Regions from separate parts of the Klebsiella sp. MISC125 genome, predicted to be linked through region 2. Evidence: riboswitches for the same ligand, from Rfam matches in the RefSeq annotation. Region 2 holds a riboswitch; each other region holds the start of a gene.
What was found. A riboswitch is a leader RNA that binds a small molecule or an ion and turns the genes downstream of it on or off. The one in region 2 is predicted to bind cobalamin.
Positions count from the first base shown of each region.

Region 1: another riboswitch for cobalamin. It lies ahead of btuB (TonB-dependent vitamin B12 receptor BtuB); the one in region 2 lies ahead of ACMYSL_RS09370 (ABC transporter substrate-binding protein).
Region 3: another riboswitch for cobalamin. It lies ahead of ACMYSL_RS05880 (cobyrinate a,c-diamide synthase); the one in region 2 lies ahead of ACMYSL_RS09370 (ABC transporter substrate-binding protein).

Region 1 is NZ_CP180448.1:6,057,024-6,061,478, reverse strand. Features, by position in the region: gene sthA (Si-specific NAD(P)(+) transhydrogenase) at 1-246, opposite strand, end outside; partial or broken gene fabR (HTH-type transcriptional repressor FabR) at 443-1,077, shown strand; gene ACMYSL_RS28370 (YijD family membrane protein) at 1,093-1,452, shown strand; gene trmA (tRNA (uridine(54)-C5)-methyltransferase TrmA) at 1,501-2,601, opposite strand; cobalamin riboswitch at 2,718-2,899, shown strand; gene btuB (TonB-dependent vitamin B12 receptor BtuB) at 2,967-4,455, shown strand, end outside.
Region 2 is NZ_CP180448.1:1,967,214-1,971,668, reverse strand. Features, by position in the region: gene ACMYSL_RS09385 (pseudoazurin) at 21-461, opposite strand; gene ACMYSL_RS09380 (ABC transporter ATP-binding protein) at 472-1,287, opposite strand; gene ACMYSL_RS09375 (FecCD family ABC transporter permease) at 1,284-2,351, opposite strand; gene ACMYSL_RS09370 (ABC transporter substrate-binding protein) at 2,420-3,472, opposite strand; cobalamin riboswitch at 3,696-3,919, opposite strand; gene ACMYSL_RS09365 (GNAT family N-acetyltransferase) at 4,165-4,455, opposite strand, start outside.
Region 3 is NZ_CP180448.1:1,233,897-1,238,351, forward strand. Features, by position in the region: gene pduA (propanediol utilization microcompartment protein PduA) at 1-166, opposite strand, end outside; gene pduF (propanediol diffusion facilitator PduF) at 690-1,490, shown strand; gene pocR (transcriptional regulator PocR) at 1,679-2,590, shown strand; cobalamin riboswitch at 2,881-3,043, shown strand; gene ACMYSL_RS05880 (cobyrinate a,c-diamide synthase) at 3,140-4,455, shown strand, end outside.

The DNA.
Region 1 (4,455 bases), 2.2 Mb from region 2:
GGAAGAACGAAGAAGACGGGAATGGTCGCTGTAGAGAGGGTTCTGGTTAAATTCAATAATACGGCTAACGGCATGGCGGAGGGCTTTCGATGGGATGGTGCCCCAGTGGGTACAACCGCCGCCGACGTTATGGTAGCGCTCAATGACGGCAACGCGTGCTCCCTGTTTCACCAGCCCCATAGCAGCACCTTCTCCGCCAGGGCCTGAACCAATCACAATTGCATCATAATCCCAAGAGTGTGACATGGCATTACTCACCTGTTTTATACATAAAATAAACACGATGATAACATTCGGTGGGCTTTAACCCAATTATCGTTGTGCTTTTTTGCGTCATAAAAGCAGAAACAGCTCGTAAACAATCATTCACAATCCAGTGTAAACCGATTAGTTCTAATCTCTGGTATAGTGCCGACAGGGCCTTTGGAAGGATTCAGACAACGTGATGGGCGTAAGAGCGCAACAAAAAGAAAAAACCCGGCGTTCGCTGGTGGAAGCCGCATTTAGCCAGCTAAGTGCTGAACGGAGTTTTGCCAGCTTGAGCCTGCGTGAAGTTGCGCGGGAAGCGGGGATTGCCCCGACGTCCTTCTATCGACATTTTCGTGACGTCGATGAACTCGGTCTGACGATGGTAGATGAAAGCGGGCTTATGCTACGCCAGCTGATGCGCCAGGCGCGACAGCGTATTGCTAAAGGCGGCAGTGTGATTCGCACTTCCGTTTCTACCTTTATGGAGTTCATCGGCAATAACCCAAATGCCTTCCGTCTGCTGTTGCGTGAGCGCTCTGGTACGTCCGCCGCGTTTCGTGCCGCAGTCGCCCGCGAAATTCAGCATTTTATCGCGGAACTTGCTGACTATTTAGAAATCGAAAACCACATGCCGCGCGCCTTTACTGAAGCGCAGGCTGAAGCTATGGTCACCATCGTATTTAGTGCTGGCGCCGAGGCTCTGGATGTAAGCCCGGAATTGCGTCGACAGCTTGAAGAGCGACTGGTACTCCAGCTCAGAATGATCTCGAAAGGCGCGTATTATTGGTATCGCCGTGAACAAGAAAAAAATCAAATCATTCCGAATAACGTGAAGGACGAGCAATGAAACACTCAGTTCAAGATAAAGGTACGCTGCTGCTGGCGCTGATCGCAGGGTTATCCATTAATGGAACCTTCGCTGCGCTGTTCAGCTCAGTAGTCTCATTTTCTGTTTTCCCGATTTTATCGTTAGTGCTGACGGTTTACTGTCTGCATCAGCGCTATCAAAACCGCAGTATGCCCGTGGGTTTACCGGGGCTGGCCGCCGCGTGCTTCATTCTTGGCGTGCTGCTTTATAGCACCGTAGTGCGTGCGGAATATCCGGACATCGGTTCTAACTTCTTCCCGGCCGTACTGTCGGTGATTATGGTGTTCTGGATCGGCTACAAGGTGCGTAACCGTAAGAGCGCGGTTGCGGAGTAATTCTGCTGAATTTTCCCGGCAACCATGATGTTGCCGGGTTACTGACATCTACTTCTTCGTTAACAGTACGCCGCATTCCATATGATGGGTATATGGGAACTGATCGAACAGCGCCAGGCGCGTGACTTCGTGCGTCTCGTTGAGCGTTTCCAGGTTCTTGCATAAGGTTTCTGGATTGCAGGAGATATACAGGATCCGCGGATAGGCCTGCACCATTTTCTCCGTTTCACTATCCAGCCCGCTGCGCGGTGGATCGACAAAAATCGTCTCACACTGATAGCTTTTCAGATCAATACCTTGCAGACGGTTAAACTCCCGCACGCCGTTCATCGCCTGGGTGAACTCTTCTGCCGCCATACGGATAATCTGCACGTTATCAATATGGTTAGCCGCAATGTTGTATTGCGCCGCCGCCACGGACGGTTTGGCGATCTCCGTTGCCAGCACGCGTTCGAAATTCCGCGCCAGCGCCAGAGAAAAGTTGCCGTTACCGCAGTACAGCTCAAGCAAATCACCGGTTGCGCCTTTAGTTGATTCGACAGCCCATTCCAGCATTTGAATGTTCATCGCCGCGTTTGGCTGGGTGAAGCTATTCTCAACCTGGCGATAGACCATTTCACGCCCGCCGACCGGCAGACGCTCATCTATATAGTCCTGATCCAGCTCGATTTTGGTCTTAGTCGCGCGGCCAATCAGATGCACGTTCAGATTTTGCGCGCGTAGCGCATCGCGGAAGATTTCTGCTTGCTGACGCCACTCGTCGTCGAGCTTTTTATGGTACAGCAGCGACACGATGGCCTGATTGCTCATCGTGGTCAGATAATCGACCTGGAACAGCTTATGGCGTAGCACCAGATTGTCGCGCACGCCCTCAATTACTGCGGTCATCAGCTGATTAATCAGTTCGCTGGCCGCCGGGAAGGTATCGACGCGAATACGGGATTTGGTCTGCTGATCAAACATGATGTGGTACAGGTCATCGCCATCGTGCCAGATGCGGAATTCTGCGCGCATACGATAGTGGCTGACCGGTGAACGAAACACTTCCGGAACCGGGGCGGCAAAAGGGGCCATCATTTTCTGCAAACGGACGACTTTTTCTGCCAGCTGCGCTTCATATTGTTCGGTAGGAAGGTGTTCGGGGGTCATGATGCATCCTGAATAAAATAAGTACGCGGGGATTGTAGGGAAAGTGTCGGGGATGTCCAGCTCTGATGATATTCAGAAATATAACGATAGAAGTCTGGACATCTATATGTTTCTAATTATAGCATCATGTTACCGGTCCTATGTGTTAATAGGGAATCCAGTGTAAATCTGGAGCTGACGCGCAGCGGTAAGGAACAGTGGGATGAGCGCATTATGCAGACACTGCGGTGGTTTAGCGGGAAGTCTTCATCCATAACACACCCCAAGCCCGAAGACCTGCCGGAACACGTCGCATTTGGTTTCTATCATCGCGTACTACTGATAGCAGCCGGCGGCATCCTTTGTATATTACGGATGCTTTTAAAATGATTAAAAAGGCTTCGCTGATGACGGCCCTGTCCGTCACGGCATTTTCCGCTTGGGCGCAAGACAGCAATTCAGATACGTTAGTGGTGACGGCAAACCGTTTTCAACAGCCGGTCAATACGGTCCTTGCGCCAACGGATGTTGTTACGCGGGAAGATATTCAGCGCTGGCAGTCAAAAGATCTTAATGATGTGATGCGTCGCCTGCCGGGGGTGGATATTTCGCAGACCGGCGGGATGGGGAGCAGTTCTTCTCTCTACGTTCGCGGTACGGAAGCACGTCATGTGCTGGTGCTGATTGATGGGATCCCAATGGCGCGGGCAGGTATTGGTAACGCCATTGACATTAGCCAGATTCCGGTATCCCTGGTGCAGCGTGTTGAGTATATCCGCGGGCCGCGTTCTGCTGTTTACGGTTCGGGGGCGATTGGTGGTGTGGTCAACATCATTACCATGAGTGACGATGAACACGCGCAGATCAATGCCGGGATGGGGTCGAATGGCTACCAGACTTATGATGGAGCGGTAAATAAACGTTTTGGCGACACGATGGTGACGGCGGCAGGCGCCTATCAGACGGCCAAGGGCTTCAACGTCAAACCAGATTCCCCTTACAGCGGCGACAGCGACCGTGATGGTTATCGCAACAAACTGTTCTGGGGTGCCGTACAGCACAAGTTTGACGAGAGTTTCTCGGGTTTCTTCCGTGGTTATGGATACACGGCTAACAACGATTACGATCAGGATACGATGTATGGTTCTCCTGCTGGTAACGACGAGAGTCAGAACTATAACCAATCCTGGGACACTGGACTGCGTTATAACTCGGGCATCTATTCCTCTCAGCTAATTGCGAACTATCAGCACCTTAAAAATTATAACTACAGTAGCAACCTTGGCCGCTATGCGGGTGATGCTACGCTGGATGACATGGAACAGCGTTATATTCAGTGGGGTAACAACTTTGAAGTAGGACATGGTTCAGTAAGCGGTGGTGTTGACTGGAAACAGGAAAAGCTGACTTCCAGCAGTACGACGAAATCTGATATCTACAAACGCGATACCACAGGGCTTTATTTGACCGGGCAGCAACAGATCAATACCGTCACGCTGGAAGCCTCGGGTCGTGAAGATCACGATGAGCAGTTCGGCTGGCACGGCACGTGGCAAACTGCGGCGGGCTGGGAATTTGTTGATGGTTATCGCGCAACGCTTTCTTATGGTACTAGCTTCCTGGCGCCATCTTTAGGGCAGCAATTCGGCGCGACGCGTTATGCATCGCAATATTATTCAGGTATTGCAGCAAACCCGGATCTAAAACCGGAAGAGTCTAAACAGTGGGAAGCGGGAATTGATGGGATTACGGGGCCACTGGATTGGAAAATCTCAGCATACCACTATGAAATTCAAAACCTGATTGATTATAAAAGCACGAACAACGTCAACCAGTATATCAATGTGAAGTCGGCCACCATTAAAGGTCTGGAGT
Region 2 (4,455 bases):
TTCTCCCTGAGTGTCGCGAGCTACTGCTTGTCGATACGTGAGTAGATATCCTGGAAGCGTTTATCGGCAATTCCCGGTGCTTTAAACGCGCGATAGCTGTCCGGCAGAGTGGCATCACCAACCTTAATCAACATCACCATGCCCTGCGCGTAGTGTGGTGTGCATTTGACGCCGTAAAATCCGGCATTGTCATATTTCACTTCGATCTCTTCATCAATTTTGCCCATAAACCCCGGATAATCCGCCGGAGACAGTTCCGCGATGGAGGCCGCGTTATGGCTTTTATGCTTACGGATAAACTTCACCGTATCACCAGGTTGGATCTCCAGGTAATCCGGCTCATAGATCATTGGCCCTGCCGTCCCGCGATTTTTCATTAATACTTCATGAGTTTGCGCGAAGACTGAAGAAGTGAAGGCCAGTAAACATAAAACTTTCAGGCTCTGTTTGAGGTATTTCATCGATTCTTCCTTAGAATTCATCAGGTCTCTGATAACGAATAAAGCAGCTTGTACCGCCTGGTTCGCGTTCAACAATGGCGTCAATGCCAAACCAGGTGCTGAGGTGTTCCCGGGTAAAAATGGTGCCTGGAGCGCCCTGCATCACCATGCGTCCAGACTTCATCACGATGATGCGATCGCAAAACATCGCGGCATGATTCAGGTCGTGCAGGGCGGCAATTACCGTGAGCTTTTCACGTTTAACCAGGCTAAGCAGGCCAATCTGATGTTGAATGTCGAGGTGGTTGGTAGGTTCATCCATTAGCAACAACTGCGGCTGCTGTGCCAGCGCCCGGGCGATATGCAGGCGCTGTTTCTCTCCCCCAGAAAAGGTATGCCAGCAACGGTGCTGTAATTCGCGGAGATCGACCTTCCTCAGCATCGTTTGCACGATATCGTCATCTTTAGCGGACCAGGGCGAGAGCAGGCTAAGCCAGGGGGTCCGTCCCAGCGAAACGGCCTGCAAAGCGGTAATACGTTCACCTGTCTCAGCCTGTTGTTCGACCAGCGCCACCTGCTGTGCAAGATGGCGACGTGAGTAATGATGGAGTGCTTTGTGCTGTAGCGTGATGCGTCCAGACGTGGGTTTCAACAAACCTGCTAACAACGAAATGAGTGATGTTTTACCCGACCCGTTGGGGCCAATAATTCCGACAAACTCGCCGGGAGCCACCCTGAGCGAGACATCATCAACGATCGCTTTGCCTTTTACCTTCCAGCGCAGGTTACACGCCTCGATAACGACTTCAGCCGAGGCTAAAGGAGGCAGTACAGGATTGACGGTCATTTGGCCTTATTTCCTCTGATCAGGATGATTGAAAACGCGGGCGCGCCGACCAGAGCCGTGATCACACCTATAGGTAATACCTGTCCGGGCAGTAATGTGCGGGAGATAACATCGGCAATGATGAGAAAAATCGCCCCAATCAGTGCGCTAACTGGCAACAGGCGATGGTGTTGGTTACCAACCAACATACGGGCAGCGTGGGGGATAACCAGACCAACAAAGCCAATGGCACCGACGATGGAGACCATAATCGCCGTCATACCGGTGACAGCGGCAATAAGTACCGCACGGGTGCGTTTGACAGGAATTCCTAACGATGCCGCAGACTCAGCGCCAAAGGAAAAAGCATCGAGATGGCGGGCATAACAGAAGCACAGCGCGACACCGACCAGGGCAGTAGGAATGGCTAATACAACATCGGGCCAGCGCACGCCGCTCAGGTTACCCAACAGCCAGAACATAATACCGCGCGCCTGTTCGGCGTTTGCTGAGCGGGTGATGATCAGTGAAGTAATAGCATTGAATAGCTGCGAACTGGCGATCCCAGCAAGAATGATTTGGGTTGTGATGCCACCACCTTGCCTGCCGCCTGCAGCCATCGCCAGCAGAGCGACGAACAGAAATGCCGCCAGCGCACCAATGAAAGCGCCAAATGACATACTGATGATCCCGGCCCCCAGACCGGTGAGTGCAACCAGTACTGCACCGGTAGAAGCCCCGGCGGAAATGCCCAGCAGATAGGGCTCAGCAAGCGCATTACGCAGTATCGACTGTAGCACTACCCCGGACACCGCGAGGCACGCGCCGCAGCAGGCAGAAACCAGGGCTCGCGTCAGGCGATAGTTCCAGATGATCCCGGCATCCAGCGCATCGACTGGATAGTCAGTATCAAGCAGACGATTTGCCAGCGTACTGAGTACATGCTGCCAGGGGATAAGCGTTTCGCCAATGGAGATCCCCGCCAGCAGTACGCAGCACATCAGCACACTAACCCAAATGGCATGTCCACCAACTCTTACCGCAAGCTGACCAACAGCGCGACGCATCCTGCGAGAATCACTCATGATTATATCTGCGTTCCTGAGTAACGGAGATGCGCTATGCCGGGCAAGGACATAGCGCAAAACGTAGATTAATGAGAGGCCTGCGGATGCGCTAAGCCATATTCAACCAGGGCATCAGCCAGTTTTTCTAGCCCATCAATAGTTCTGATGCCGGCGTTCATTGTTTGTACGTCAATGACAGGCAGATGATTTTCCTTCACTGCAGGAAGTAGTTTGGCGACTGGGTCGGACTTGAGGTAATCCATCTTGACCTGCCAGTCATCGGCCGGGAAGCGGCGACGACTCATCTCACCGAGTACAATGACCGAAGGATTGGCTTTGGCAATGGTCTCCCAGCCTACCGTTGGCCACTCTTCGGCTGAATCAATAACGTTTTTCACGCCTAGCTTCTGAGCAATCCATGCGGCTGGACCAAACTTCCCTGCCACATATGGATCAAGCTGCAGGTCGGCACTGGAGAACCAGAATACTGCTGAGACATTTTTATCCATGCCGGAAATTTTATTTATCGCTGCTGCTTCACGTGCTTTAAGACTGGCAATCAGCGCATCGCCTTTGTCCTGAACGTCGAAGATTTTTGCCAGATCAGCGACTTCCTGATACACCATGGCAATATCAAACATACCTTTACGGACGCCATCACCGCCATCTTCGTTATCTTTCGCGCAGTCGGCAGGTGCGGTGTAGACCGGAACGTTCAGTTCACTAAACTGCTCGTAAGAGGCAACCGTACCCGCAGGACCGATTTGCCACTCAAACTGGCTGGCAACCAGCTCCGGTTTTTTAGCAATAATCCCTTCGAAGCTGGGAATATTTTGCGCAATGACGTCTACTTTCTCGTTTGCCGCTTTATACGCATCAGGTACAGGACCAAACCACAGCGAAGTACCCACAACGCGATCGGCAAGCCCGAGCGAATAGAGAATTTCAGTGCTGTTCTGACCCACCGTCGCCACACGTTTAGGGGCCTGATTGAAGGTGATGTCGCGGCCGCAGTTTTTAATCGTTAAGGGATATTCAGTTTTTGCCGCACTGGCGACACTGGAGTTGAGTAGTAGAGTTGCGCCTGCAATAATCAGAAGCGTTTTTTTAGAAGTGAAAGAAGTAAAATTAGCGTGCATTATCATCGTCCCGTTGATGCCAGATCTGAAGGTCTGGTCATGGCTCATTTCGTTCCATATATCGGGAGGAGACATGAAGATAGATGACATTGAATCGTGAAATTTAAGAATAAAGATATGCAAAAAATGCAAATAAGCCTTACTTAGCCAAAATTTTATTCATAAATACACTACTGCCTGCGTCAAATAATTCATCCCATGGACCATCCCGTCCACTCAATGGTATACAACATTATTGACAGCAGGTCTCCTGACTCACGGTAACCAGAATATCAGCCTTCCCATAAAGACAAACTTTACAGTGACCAGCGGTTAATTAACCGCACAAGGATATTCTGCATCCGCCTACAGTTGCGGGGGCAGTTATGGCATTGAATTTAACAATTCGCACCATATTCCTATTCAAATACAAAAATGTAATGAAATGCTGTCGAAAGCGACTCTAGCGGCAATTGTAAACAAGGTCAACCGTATGACGAAACGATTAAAACGTCATACCAATATAAAAATAGCAATAAAATACAATTATTTACAACAAAATCACTTACCAGAAAGTTATGCTTGAAAATAATCATAAAAAGCTAAATGAGAATTAATTGACACTGATCAAACTATATACTCGGTTTGCTTACCTCAAATTAAATATATTGATCGCTATCAACAATGCGTCCAATTAGCGTTGGGTTCATTTATTAATGTGATCTCTCCATATGAACCAACTGCCATTTATCCTGCATATCCATCACAACGCTAAAATGATTACGCAACCAGAAATGATAGCCTCCAGGCAAAAAATGATGCGTGTGAAGATATAAGGTTTTATATTGTTGCTGCCGACAGAATTCCTCAGCAAAAGCGATCAACTGACTACCAATGCCCTGTCTGCGATAGCGCTTATCCACATAACAGCGGCAAATTTCTGCGGTTTCAGACAAATTATAACGCCCGCGCAACTCAGCGAGCCTGTCATCATATTGACATAC
Region 3 (4,455 bases), 730 kb from region 2:
CTTTAACCGCACCGACATCACCGCGGACGATGACGGTTACCAGCCCGGAGCCAATCTTTTCATAGCCCACTAACATCACATTGGCCGATTTAACCATTGCATCAGCGGCCTCTATGGCTGCGGTTAAGCCTTTGGTTTCTACCATTCCTAGTGCTTCTTGTTGCATAAAGACCTCGCATGGAGTGTTCCGATAGTTGGGACTATAAGAAGATGCGAGGAAAAAGAATGGCTGACTTGAATTTGATGATAAAAAAATAGTGAGCTATCAATAATATAAAATTGCCATTTAATAATTTAATTTATTGATTTTTATGGTTTTGTTTATTTATTGTGATGTGATTATTTTGTTTTGTGTATTCCATATTTACAAATTTGTTTATGACGATTTTAATTTTATCTGCTATGCGAAAAAAACGATTTGTGATGCTTGTTGGAAAACAGCGAGTTGGTTATAGCAATATTTTTGCATGCCTGGTGGGGTGATTAATTGCGAAAGCCGCGCGTGTGCTATGCCGCCAGCAATTATTTAATGGCAATAATTTGTTATCCATGCCCGAATTTTCCGGGGTGGCCGTCAGCAGGTTGCCAACAATTTGCAGACAGGAATTCATATAGTGGTGCCCGCTGTACTCTACTGCCAGCAGGATGTTGGCTGGTCAGGACACGAACTCTGCTAAGAAGGTGTCACAATGAATGATTCGCTAAAAGCGCAATGTACCGCCGAGTTTTTGGGCACCGGGCTGTTTTTGTTTTTCGGCATCGGTTGCCTGAGCGCGGTGAAGGTGGCGGGAGCAAGCCTCGGGTTGTGGGAGATTTGCATCATATGGGGATTGGGGATCTCTCTCGCTGTCTATCTGACCTCAGGAATATCTGGTGGCCATCTCAATCCTGCTGTTACCGTCGCGTTGTGGTTATTTGCTTGTTTTCCGGGACGAAAAGTTTTTCCTTACATCATTGCACAGGTCGCAGGCGCCTTTGGCGGAGCTGTGCTGGCCTACGTGCTTTACAGCACAATGTTTACCGAGTTTGAAGCCACACACCATATCGTGCGCGGTAGCGTAGAGAGCCTGCAGCTGGCAAGCATCTTTAGTACCTATCCGGCGGCATCGCTGAGCATCTGGCATGCGGCGCTGGTCGAAGTGGTGATTACCTCCATGCTGATGGGGATGATTATGGCACTGACTGACGACGGTAACGGTGTGCCAAAAGGGCCGCTGGCTCCGCTGCTGATTGGTTTACTGGTCGCGGTTATTGGCGCATCCACCGGGCCGCTTACCGGGTTTGCGATGAATCCGGCGCGTGATTTTGGACCGAAGCTGTTTACGTGGATGGCGGGCTGGGGTGATATCGCGATGACTGGCGGACGGGATATTCCGTACTTTATTGTGCCGATTGTTGCACCGTTAATCGGGGCCTGTCTGGGGGCGGCTATCTATCGTTATCTGATTGGTAATAACTTACCCTGTAATACCTGTAAATTAGAGGATTGATGTATCCGCTGAAATAACTAAAAATTTTCATGAACCGGTATCACGAAGTCGCCCAAAATGTCTCCCACGGATGGGAGACTTTTGCTATCGTACTATTCTTTTATCGTTGCAGGTGAATGATGATGAAAGGACGTAAATATTAATAAAATGTTTTATTTATAACAAAAAATTAACTGAGAGGTTTTATCATGATTTCTGCGAGTACACTGAACTCGGAACTCATCAATAAAATCGCACAGGATTTTGCGCAGGCCACCAGTCTGGCCGTTGTGGTAGTCAATATTCACGGTGATGAAATTTCTGAGCTGTTTAATTTCACTCCTTTCTGCCAGCTTATGCGTCAACACCCCCAGCACAGCACCCGCTGTCGGATGAGCGACCGCTGCGGTGGCCTGGAAGCTTCAAAAACCGATCAGCTCTGTATCTACCGCTGCCACGCCGGGTTAACCGATTTTTCCATCCCTTTAGTTATTGCCGGGCACCTGGTGGGCTTTGTGCTATGCGGGCAGGTGCGCTTAAGTAACGATGTTGAACTCGTCGACATTTTGAACATCGATGACCGTTGGCAGACCGATCCTGAGCTGGTCAAAGCGTTCCGCGACGTACCGGAGATGGACTACTCGCGCGTCATTGCTTCCGCCGATTTACTCAAGCTAATAGTAGAAAATTGCCTTAAAAAACAGCTCAATTTTGTCGTGATTAAAGACAATCCGCAGCAGCCTGAACCCGCGCGCGCCAGCCGGGCCGTCAGCCCCCATGACAGTAAAATGAAGAAGGCGCTGCGCTATATCGATGCCCATTTGTCTGATGAGCTTCGCCTGGAAGACGTTGCCGCCCATGTTTATCTCAGCCCGTACTACTTCAGTAAGCTGTTCAAGAAATATCAGGGGATTGGCTTTAACGCGTGGGTTAACCATCAGCGTATGGTGAGCGCCAAAGAGCTGCTGTGTCACAGCGACTGGAGTATCGCCAGCATTGCGCGGAATTTAGGATTTTCTCAAACCAGCTATTTTTGCAAAGTTTTTCGCCAGGCCTATCAGGTGACTCCGCAGGCTTATCGCCAACAAATTAATGCCAGATCACAAACTGAACCATTTTAAATGACAATATTTTGTTATTGCCGATTTTTGATATGCCCCCGTATCTGCCTCATTATAAAATGAAAAACTCTCATCCAGAGCAATAAATTGTCATAGCGCAACAAATTAATAATGAGAGAGCGCTAAGCTGCACCAGTTTTTATTTATTTGATGGGATAGAGTGTTATCAGAAATTGCTTTCAGGTCGCCGCAGGCGTAATGAAAAGATTTTGCAATTAGATATTAGAGACGACGGAAGCCATCCAGCCTCCGTAAGATGTTCCAGAAATTATTCGAGTGAGGACTCATCCCGCTCGAGAAAACCGACAGGTGCCAGGGAAGGGGGTGTAAATCCCCCGCAGCCCCCGCTGCTGTGATGCTGACGAACCCATATTTGACCACTGATCGCGAGATTGGGAAGGATGGGAGAGGACGACGCTAAGCCAGAAGACCTGCCTGTCGGTGACTACCAACAACTTCGGTGGGAAGTGGGTTGCTCAGATGCGTACAGTCGAAAGACTGGGTTTACGCGCACCTCTACAGCCCTACCACCCTGAACAGGATCAGGGTATGGCAGCCAGGCAGCATGCATTTATTCTCGCAGGGACCGGCAGCGGTTGTGGCAAAACCACCGTTACGCTCGGTCTGCTCAGCCTGCTGAAACAGCGCGGCATGCGGGTTCAGCCCTGTAAAGTCGGCCCGGATTATCTCGATACCGGCTGGCATACCGCCGTCAGCGGCGTTGCTTCCCGTAACCTCGACAGCTTCATGCTCCCGGAACCGGTTCTCAATGCGCTGTTTTGTGAACAGATGCAGCAGGCAGACATCGCGGTTATTGAAGGCGTCATGGGTCTTTATGACGGCTACGGCACCGACCCGAATTATTGCAGCACCGCCGCGATGGCCAAACAGCTCGGCTGCCCGGTGATTTTACTGGTCGATGGCAAAGCGGTATCTACCTCCATTGCCGCTACGGTGATGGGATTTCAGCACTTCGATCCCAGTCTGAATATCGCTGGCGTTATCGTCAATCGCGTTAACAGCGAATCCCACTATCAGCTACTGAAAAGCGCGATTGAACGCTACTGCGCGCTGCCGGTTCTCGGCTACGTGCCGCGAGTGGAAGGCGTGGCCTTGCCCGAACGCCATCTGGGGCTGGTGACCGCCCGCGAATCGCTGGTCAACCAGCAGCCGTGGCGTGATTTTGCCCACACGCTGGCGCAAACTCTGGATATTGAACAACTTCTTACCCTCAGTCAGCTTACTGCTTTACCCACCGGGGAGTGGCCTGCGCTACCGTCGCCTGATGCCGGAGCAGGTTTGACTCTGGCGCTGGCAGACGACGAAGCCTTCAACTTTTACTACCCGGATAACCTCACCCTGCTTGAACGTTGCGGAGTGAATATTGTGCGCTTCAGCCCGCTGCATGATAGCGAACTCCCGCCGTGCCAGATGATCTGGCTTGGCGGTGGTTATCCGGAAATTCATGCCGCCGCGCTGGCAGCCAATACCGCCATGCTGGCGCAGTTGCGGGATGCGCATCGGCGCGGAGTGGCTATCTATGCCGAATGCGGCGGGCTGATGTATCTCGGCAGCACCCTTGAAGACGCCGGCGGTGAAATTTACCCGATGGCCAATCTTATTCCCGGCCACAGCAAGATGGGCAAACGGCTCACCCGCTTTGGCTACTGCGAAGCGAGGGCGATGCGGCAAACGCTGCTGGCAGCACCCGGCGAAACCCTACGCGGGCACGAGTTTCACTACTCAGATTTTATCCCGGAAAACCCGGCGGTGCTGGCCTGCCGTAAAGTGCGCGACGGCCTGACGCTTCAGCAGTGGTCGGGGGGCTGGCAGGTAGGCAACACTTTTGCCAGCTACCTGCATCT